Regions from separate parts of the Ensifer sp. 38_S197 genome, predicted to be linked through region 2. Evidence: riboswitches for the same ligand, from Rfam matches in the RefSeq annotation. Region 2 holds a riboswitch; the other holds the start of a gene.
The links. A riboswitch is a leader RNA that binds a small molecule or an ion and turns the genes downstream of it on or off. The one in region 2 is predicted to bind thiamine pyrophosphate.
Positions count from the first base shown of each region.

Region 1: it holds a riboswitch for thiamine pyrophosphate, as region 2 does, so the genes downstream of both, thiC (phosphomethylpyrimidine synthase ThiC) here and thiD (bifunctional hydroxymethylpyrimidine kinase/phosphomethylpyrimidine kinase) in region 2, are expected to answer to the same signal.

Region 1 is NZ_JBXOVZ010000001.1:926,710-931,543, reverse strand. It holds gene AC1Z3V_RS04210 (hypothetical protein) at 1-168, opposite strand, end outside; gene AC1Z3V_RS04205 (hypothetical protein) at 350-529, shown strand; gene thiC (phosphomethylpyrimidine synthase ThiC) at 761-2,578, opposite strand; TPP riboswitch at 2,669-2,797, opposite strand; gene AC1Z3V_RS04195 (sigma-54-dependent transcriptional regulator) at 2,894-4,258, opposite strand; gene AC1Z3V_RS04190 (sensor histidine kinase) at 4,262-4,834, opposite strand, start outside.
Region 2 is NZ_JBXOVZ010000001.1:191,067-195,900, reverse strand. It holds gene AC1Z3V_RS00710 (glycosyltransferase family 4 protein) at 1-910, opposite strand, end outside; TPP riboswitch at 1,752-1,854, shown strand; gene thiD (bifunctional hydroxymethylpyrimidine kinase/phosphomethylpyrimidine kinase) at 2,108-2,917, shown strand; gene AC1Z3V_RS00700 (glycosyltransferase family 4 protein) at 3,074-4,375, opposite strand; gene AC1Z3V_RS00695 (hypothetical protein) at 4,372-4,834, opposite strand, start outside.

The DNA of each region.
Region 1 (4,834 bases), 740 kb from region 2:
ATTTTCACCGTTGCCGCCGCCGACATCGGCGTCGTCCGCATGGGCGGCGGGAATCCAGGAAAAGCCCGCGGCAAAACTCCCGCTGTCGTCGAGGCGCGGCAAATCTCCAGCGAGTGCCAGAAAGCCGCCTATCGACAGGGCCGTCAGTCTCAGCAGGCTTGTCCTCAAGTCTTTCTCCTTATGTAACCGGCGTCGTCTTGCAAGACCTTCTGTGCGGCAGAGGACGGCGGCTGAGCGCGAATGAAGGTTCGCCGGCGGCGACTTTTGCGCGAGCCCTACATATCGTTCAACCGATGAGGGGACAAGCTATTCCACGAGCGGCGCGGTGGAACGCCGGAAGGAACGCCCATTGACGGACCAGACTTTCTCGCTGCTGGTCTTGGTCGGCGCAGCCGGTGGCGATGGACTGGCGGACACTGATGCGATGCAGGTCGCCGGCCCTGTCGATCCGCGCTTGTTCGCCATCCTCGACCAAGCCGCTTCGCGAGAGGAAATCGCGGTCGGCGAAGATCTGGGGACGCTTCGCTGATTTTGGCTCTCGAACTCGGCTGCGGCCAGCTCTGCCGCGAAAACGAACTGGCGCAGCCCGGCCAGTCCGGCCTCGTCACTGGAGACCGGGCGATACCTAATTGACCTCGATCGGCGCCGGGCGACGGCTGGGCGCCGAGGTGGAAGGAAGGCGCCGGCTCGAAATAGACGAGAGCATTTGCCTTGCCGTCGGAAGGGAATGCAATGGCGCTCCCTCCCGACGCGTTTCGTTTTACCCTTCGGCTTCGACTTCGCCGACTGGCATATAGAGGTCGCCGCCTTCGCGATACTTCGCGGCCATCGCCTCCAGCCCTTCCTTCTGCGCTTCGGCGCGGATGTCGTGCGAGATCCGCATCGAGCAGAACTTCGGGCCGCACATGGAGCAGAAATGCGCCACCTTGTGCGCTTCCTTCGGCAGCGTCTCGTCGTGGAAGTTGCGGGCTGTCTCCGGGTCGAGCGACAGGTTGAACTGATCCTCCCAGCGGAACTCGAAGCGGGCGCGTGACAGCGCGTCGTCGCGCACCTGCGCGGCGGGATGGCCCTTGGCGAGATCGGCGGCGTGGGCGGCGATCTTGTAGGTGATGACGCCCACCTTGACGTCATTGCGGTCCGGCAGGCCCAGATGCTCCTTCGGCGTGACGTAGCAGAGCATCGCAGTGCCGAACCAGCCGATCATCGCGGCGCCGATGCCGGAGGTGATGTGGTCGTAGCCGGGAGCGATATCCGTCGTCAGCGGTCCGAGCGTGTAGAACGGCGCCTCGCCGCAGACGGCGAGCTGCTTGTCCATGTTTTCCTTGATCTTGTGCATCGGCACGTGACCGGGGCCTTCGATCATCACCTGACAATCCTTGGCCCAGGCGATCTTCGTGAGCTCGCCGAGCGTCTCCAGTTCGGCGAATTGCGCCGCGTCGTTGGCATCAGCGATCGAGCCGGGGCGCAAGCCATCACCGAGCGAGAAGGAGACGTCATAGGCGCGGCAGATATCGCAGATCTCCTCGAAATGCTCGTAGAGGAAGCTTTCCTTGTGATGATGCAGACACCACTTGGCCATGATCGAGCCGCCGCGCGAGACGATCCCGGTGACACGGTCGACGGTGAGCGGGATGTAATGCAGCCGCACCCCGGCATGGATGGTGAAATAGTCGACGCCCTGTTCGGCCTGCTCGATCAGCGTGTCGCGATAGACTTCCCATGTGAGGTCCTCGGCAATGCCGTTGACCTTTTCCAGCGCCTGGTAGAGTGGCACGGTGCCGATCGGAACCGGCGAGTTGCGGATGATCCATTCGCGGATGTTGTGGATGTTGCGGCCGGTCGAAAGGTCCATGACCGTGTCGGCGCCCCAGCGGGTCGCCCAGACCATCTTTTCGACCTCTTCGGCCATCGACGAGGTGACGGCGGAGTTGCCGATATTGGCGTTGATCTTCACCAGAAAATTCCGACCAATGATCATCGGCTCGGATTCCGGATGGTTGATGTTGGCGGGCAGGATCGCTCGGCCGCTGGCGATTTCCTGGCGCACGAATTCCGGCGTGACATGATCGGGGATATGGGCGCCGAAGCTCTCGCCATCGCGAACTTTCGCGCGCGCATCGCGGCCGAGGTTTTCGCGGATCGCCACGAACTCCATTTCCGGCGTGATGATGCCGGCGCGGGCATAGGCAAGCTGGGTTACCGCCTTGCCGGCCACTGCCTTAAGCGGCGCATGCTGGAACGGGAAGGTCGGCGTCAGCCGGTCGCCGCTGGCAAAGCCGTTGTCCTCCGGCCGGACAGTGCGCCCCTCGTAGGTTTCCACATCGCCGCGGGCGACGATCCAATTGCGGCGGAGCCGCGGCAACCCCTCCTCGATGCGGATTTCGGCATCGTCTGCGGTATAGGCGCCGGAGGAATCATAGACCGTGACCGGCGGTTCGCCCGAGGTCGGGTGCAGCGCGATCTCACGCATCGGCACGCGGATATCCGGATGCAGGATGCCGGCCTTGTGGACTTTTCGGGATGCCGGAAGCGGACCTTGGGTGACCGAGAGAGGGGTGGGCTTTGTGGCAATATTCATGACGAGGCTCCAAGTTTGCGATTGGAGACCCAGTTCTGATGCCGGAAGGATGAAAGACGCGCCGCCAGGTGCTGAATGCACGGAATCCTGGCTTCGATATCTGCACCGTCCCTACGCCAGTATGAACTGGATCAGGTTCAACGGGTCACTGCGCCACAGCCGGCGAGCCGGCCATCCAGCAGAATCTCAGCCCCTTGCGGGACCCCCCTGGTGAATGCCTAGAAGATAGCCATCGAACGGCACGGGTCGTCAAGCGCGAAATCGCTCGTTGCTCAATATGCACGTTAAACGGGTATTCCGGATGTAGACTCGACGCTAGTGGTCAGGTTTTTCCGGAACGCCGCGCTCCGCATAATCGGCGCGGTTGATGCCGTGGCGCTGGAGCTTGTCGTAAAAGGTCTTGCGCGGAATGCCGAGCGCTTCGATGGTCGCCTTGACGTCGCCGCGCTGGGCTCGGAGCGCCTCCTTCAGGATCTCCGCCTCGTAGCGTTCGAGCCGCTCCGGCAGCGCGAAACCGGACTGTTCGGTCGAGACAACGGGTTGCCCCAACGGGCCTTCGACGCCAAGCGCGACGCGTTCGGCAAAATGCGAAAGTTCGCGCACATTGCCAGGCCAGTTGTGCGTCATCAGGTGCTGCTGCACGGTCGGTGAGATGACGGGCACGTCACGCTTGAAGCGCTCGACTGCCCGGGTCAGGAAATGCGAGAAGAGCAGCGGGATGTCGTCACGGCGTTCGCGCAGCGGCGGGATCGACAACGTCACGACGTTCAATCGAAAGTAGAGATCTTCGCGAAAGTCACCGCGCTGCGCCGGGTCGCCGAGATCGATTTTTGCGGCGGCGATGACGCGGATATCGACGGGACGGACCTGATTGGTGCCGAGTGGCGTAATCTCGCGGGCTTCAAGAACACGCAGCATCTTGACCTGAGTTGCCGGCGGCATTGCCTCGATCTCGTCGAGGAACAGCGTGCCGCCGCTGGCGTGTTCGATGCGACCGACGCGCTTCTTCAAGGCGCCGGTGAAGGCGCCCGGCTCGTGGCCGAAGAGTTCGCTTTCGATCACCGTTTCCGGCAACGCGCCGCAGTTCAGCGCGACGAAGTTGCCGTTGCGGCGCCGGCTCCAATTGTGGAGCAGGGTGGCGACCACCTCCTTGCCGCTGCCGGTTTCGCCGGCGACGAGGACGTCGACATCCGTGTCGGCGATGTGCCGGATCGTCTGCCGCAGCCGCTCCATGACCGGTGTTTGGCCGATCAGCGGCAGGCTGTCGCCGGCCGTCTCCGCCGCCCGTTTCAACGCGCGGTTCTCCATGACGAGCCGGCGCTTTTCGAGGGCGCGCCGCACGCTCTGCACCAGCCGATCGGCGGCAAAGGGCTTGGGAATGAAGTCATAGACGCCATCCTGCAATGCCTGCACCGCCATCGGGATATCGCCGTGGCCGGTTACCAGAATCACCGGCAGGTCGGCATCGAAGGCGGCGATGCGGCGATGAAACGCCAGGCCATCGATGCCCGGCATGCGGATATCGCTGACGACGATGCCGTCGAAATCGGCATCGAGCGTCTCCAGCGCTTCAGCGGCACTTGCAAGCGAGGTGACGGCAAGGCCGGCAAGCTCCAGCGTCTGCTTCATCGCCTTGCGCAGATCGTTGTCGTCGTCGATGAGGTAAACGGACGGCTGCATCGCTCAGGCCCTTTTCAGGCGGACCGTGAAGACGGTGCCCCTGTCGCTGGTTTCGACTGATATCTCGCCGCCATAGTCGGCGACGATCTCCTTGGAGATGGCAAGACCGAGGCCGAGTCCTTCGTCCTTGGAGGTGTTGAATGGCGTGAACAAATCTTCGTGGATATGCTGCGGGATACCCGGGCCATTGTCGGCAACGACAAGCGAAACGCTGCCGGAAGGGCCGTCCTCGCAACGCACGCGGATTTCGGCGTCGGTCCGATTGCCGAGCGCTTCGAGCGCGTTCTGCAGGAGATTGATCAGGACCTGTTCAAGACGGATACGGTTGCCGAACACGCTGAGGCCGTTTTCCGGCAGGTCGACGACGATCGCATCCATGCGGCCGGCAAAGCGGCTGCGAAGGAGCATCAGCGCGCCTTCGACCACATCGCGCATCGGTGTCGGCTCGGCGACGAAGCGGCCCTTGCGGGCAAAGCTCCGGAGTTCGTCGGTGATGGTGCCGACCCGTTCGGTAAGGTCTGCGATGCTGGCGAGGTTCTCCACTGCCGTTTCCTGCTGGCCGCGTTCGAGGAAGGT
Region 2 (4,834 bases):
TGGCCTTCTGAATGAATCGGATCGCGTCTTGTTGATGTAGGTCATTAACGAAATCAATTTCCCCGCCGTAGCCCTGTAGCTTTCTAAGGGCGGCAGAACCGGAGAACTCCTGGTTAAGGCGATCAAAACGCCCAAGGAAAACCAAATTCGGTTGAAAACTCTTGGGGAACGCCGCCACTGCCCTAAGGAAGAGTTCAAAGCCTTTTCGACGCTCATGTCTTCCAAAGAAGATCAGGGTATCTATGCTGCCAGAGGCTACGGGTGCACAACTTAAGGGGCGGTCGCCGTTGAACCCCTCACTAAACCATTGGGGTAGCAACCAATTGCACACCTTTGATTTTGGGAGTCGAATTCCTGAAGCGGCATACCAATCGAGTAGATACTCGCTTGGGCTGATCACTAAGTCCGAATTTTCGATCTGGCTCTTCTCGATCGCTTCTGTTTCGAACTCTTCAAGGCGAGGAAGGTTCTTATTGTGCCTCCGAACCCACTCAGAACTACCATGCAAATGGGTCACGATGACACTCGAGATGAGGCCTTGGCGACGCGCCATTGCCGTATAGAAGCCTGAACCGAGCCAGTCGTTGAAATGCACAACGTGATAGTTCTGCGATTTGACATACCGATAGACGCAATATGATTTCGATATTGCGTCAACAGGCTGTGATACGACGTCGTCTGCGTCAACGAGATCTCGAAGAAAACGAATTGTAAAGTCGCTGTGGTTTCTCAGCAGTTCTCGCTGTGTTGCTTGATTGCAGTCCAGATCAGTAATTAAAATATCGACGTGGTAGCCTAGCGACTGCAGATGTAAGCTTTGACCCAGCGCGCATGCGCCGATCCCACCAGATCTGTTCAAGCCAGCAAGCTCTTCGGTGACTATCAAAATCTCGCCAAGCCGCGATGACATTCTTGGTTTCCTTTACTAACGTCGGCAATTCAAATTAGCGTCCATAGATCAACTATGATTGAAATCGGTATCCCGCTATATTGAAATGCAACTTTGATGCTCCACGACTCTAGTAGTTTTGGAATACTGGCTGGCTCGTGGCTCGCAATAGGCGTTACCTGCTTTGTTCGCAGGTGTTGATGGGGCTGGGGGATCTCTTCCGTACAGCCGGCAGCTCGAGCAGGAGCCCGTATTCCTTGGATCGCATATCGTGCCTTAGTTGGCATTGCCTCGACGGCAAACGTTGTTGCGGCCGATCAGCACGCAACGCGAACTGATCACTTTAGAGGGCTGCAGGTACATTCTTCTCTACGATTTGTCCACAACGCGTTGCGCAACGCGTCCCTGGCAAGTTCCAGCGACCACGCGGACGATATTGTCCGGAATGGGGATATTAGGCTCTCGTACGAATCGCCAAGGTCTGGAGCGCGCGGGAGAATGGTCGCAAACATGTCAAGTCGCGAAAAATAGCTTCAGGATGAACGCCTTCTGGGCGTCCGAAAACTGCGATGCCTTCATCGTCTTCCGTCCCTTTCCCAGCCAGGAATAGACACCGGAAAACTCTAGCCAAAACTGGTTCAGTTTGAAGGTTCAGATCAGCGCTTGCATTGCTGGGCAAGAAAAGTAAAAGTCTGAATGTCTGTGAAGTCGAACGCTCAGATAGAAGGCCCTTTGCGCTCTCAAGGCAATAGGGGCCTTTTTCATTGCGGAGCACCTTGATTCGCCCATCTTCCTCATCGAGCCGATGTGTCCCGCCCTGAACTCTGGCAGTTGACATCCCGCCTCGTGCCCCCCAGTAATCACGCATGCCGAGGGGCGCACCTGACGGTGCTGAGATGGCGGTGAGCCAGACCCTTGTACCTGATCCGGATCATACCGGCGTAGGAACGGCGAGGCCTCCTTGGGATATCAGCCGCGCCTCCGTCGTTCATTTGGATCTCCGTCATATGCTTTTGGGAGATCGTTGGTGCCTACACGTAGTTTACCATGGCGCGAGGCACGGTTCCGGAAGCCGAGCCGCCCAATGCGCCTGCTCGATCATTCGGTTCCCTTGTTGATTGCTAGAGGATGCTCGGGAACGGGCCGTTTCTTGGGTGCCTGGATTGTGAGCGCATTCGTCCACATTGAACGCATCTCTGCTCTCCAGAGGAGCCAGGCATGACCGCTATCGCCGTTACTATCGCAGGTTCGGATTCCGGCGGTGGCGCCGGCGTCCAGGCGGATCTGAAGACGTTTTCGGCGCTCGGCGTCTACGGTGCCAGCGTGATTACTGCCATCACGGCGCAAAATACCCGCGGGGTCAGAGCCGTCGAGGATATCTCTCCAGCCGTCGTCACAGCTCAGATGGATGCCGTGTTTTCAGATCTCGCCGCTGGCGCGGTGAAGATCGGCATGGTGTCTCGCCAGGAGACCATTACGGCGATCGCGTCCGGCTTGAAGCGACATGGGCATATGGCAGTCATCGATCCGGTGATGGTCGCTACTTCAGGCGATGTTTTGTTGCGCCCAGATGCGATCGCGACGCTCAAGGAGGAATTGCTGCCGCTAGGGCTGATTTTGACGCCGAATCTGCCCGAAGCGGCGCTGCTGACCGGGCGCGCGATTGCCGAGAACGAGACGGAAATGGCGCGGCAGGCGGAGATGCTGCTGAAGCTTGGTGCGCGTGCAGTGTTGATAAAGGGCGGGCATGCCGAGGGCGACGAAGCCGTCGATATTCTCTTCAACGGGGACACCGCGTTGCGTCTGTCTCGTCCGCGGGTCGAGACGAGGAATGATCATGGCACCGGCTGCACGCTCTCAGCCGCCATCGCCGCTGGTCTTGCCCGTGGGCTGGAGCTTCAAGACGCAGTAGTAGCCGCCAAGACCTATCTGCATGACGCGCTTGTCGCGGGAGTTGCGTTTAAAATCGGGCAAGGGCGGGGGCCGGTTCATCACTTCCATCAGTGGTGGGGAAACGGCGGCGATTAATATCCATCCCGAAACCTTGTGCCGGTCCATTGTTCATGTTCCGCTTTAAAAAGTAAGGTCATTCCATTGTTTAATAAGAGTAATGAAATGATCTGAGGCGGGAAGCTCGTCGTCCGCGGGCTGCAGTTGCTTGAGGGGGCGTGCCCCGGTTTTGGTTCAGGCCACTGCTACGTTGGCGTGAAACGGATGCTCCGCCTTGAGCAGTTTCCGGTAGAGAGCGACATGCTCGCGGCCGCAATCGACATGGCTCATCGGGCGCCTGAGGGTTGCCCGAAGGTTGTCCCAGGATCGCGGCGTGCTCAGTACATCGATCATCCGATCCGCTAGGTCTTGTGCGCTGCCGGCTCGGAAATGATAGCCGTCCAGGCGGTCGCGAACTTTCTCGGCCATGCCGCCGATATCTGAACACAGGATCGGCCGGCCATGGTGCAGCGCCTCCTGGATGACGACCGGGGAGTTCTCCCACCAGACCGAGGGCATCACCACCCAGTCGACCGAGCGCATCAGCCGCGGCATATCCTGGTTTTGATAGGCACCGTAGAAACGAACCCGGCGCCCTGCATCCTCGATCAGTTTCGCGACGCGGTCCTGATAGTCGGTCGGCTGGCGCTCCAGGTTGCCGCCAAAAATCATCAGCGTCGAATCGTCTCCCCAGATCTCCTCCGGCACGCGCGACACGGCGTCGATCAGCACATGCACGCCCTTGAAAGGGGTCATCTGACCGAAATAGGCAAAGCGGTTGCGTCGTGCCGTCGCCGTCGGCAGTTCGCGGGCGGGCGTCTTTTCCCCCATGACGATGCCGTTTTCGATCACAAAGATCTTTTCGGCGGCGATACCCCACTCGACATAGCGATTGGCAAGGAAGGCACTCGGGGCGATGAAGGCGTCGGCAAGGTTCAGCATGCCCCGGACGAATTGCTCGCGGCGGACGAAGCGCGACACAGGGATTTCCGGGAAGCACGTGTGGCAGTTGATCGGCGAGGCGCCATTGCAAAGCTGACCCGAGGGCCGCTTCACCATTTGTCCGTGGTTGTGACAGATCGGCAGGTACTCATGAAAGGTTACGACGATGCGTGCTTTCGGCAGAGCGTCACGCACCGCATAGAGGGCTTCCAACCCAAAGCCCATGACATGGTGGAAGTGGACGATGTCCGGCTTGATGTCTCCCACGAAGCGCAAGAGGTCTCGGCGGATCGCGTCTGTATCGCCATTGGACAGGAAGAAATGATCAAAGTCCTCGGCATGGTAGAGCACCTCGTCCATCGCCAGCCTTAGGCTCATCAGTGCCGACGCGCCGTGGCGCGGCACGGGATTGCCGACGCGGGCAAGGTAGATCGATTCGATGCCCGGCAGGCCGTTCAATGCCTTGTGCAATCCGTGGGAGGCGATCTCGGCGCCACCGAGCGAATGGGTCGGGTGGCCGTGCGAAACGACCAGCACGCGGAGTTTTTCACTCATGCCGAAACCTCGTTGTGGGCCGTTCCTTCTGTTTCCACCGTCTGCATCCAGCGTCCCCGGAACAGGGCCTGATCGACACGCTCCACGTATCTGGCCGTGGCTGGCGAAACAGCGCCTGACGCCTCATCCGATCCGAGCATTTGAAGAGCAGGCAGCCAATAGGATTCGTAGCCCCGGCGGCTCAGCCGCAAGGCGAGATCCAGCCCCTTGAGCGACGCGCCGAGATAGGTCGGCGAAACGCCGGTCTCATCGAGAAGTGCCGTGCGCGGCATGATGCAGCATTCGAGCGAGGCGGTCTGAACCCGCGTCAGCTTCAGGCGGTTCACGGCGCCAACCGGATAACCGGCATAGCGGCTCGACTGAAGATGATCGGCACGCTCGAGCGAGGTGTTGCCGGCCCAGCGGATCGAATGATCTTCATAGGCAAGCGTCGGCGATATAATGCTTCCGCTCGTTGTC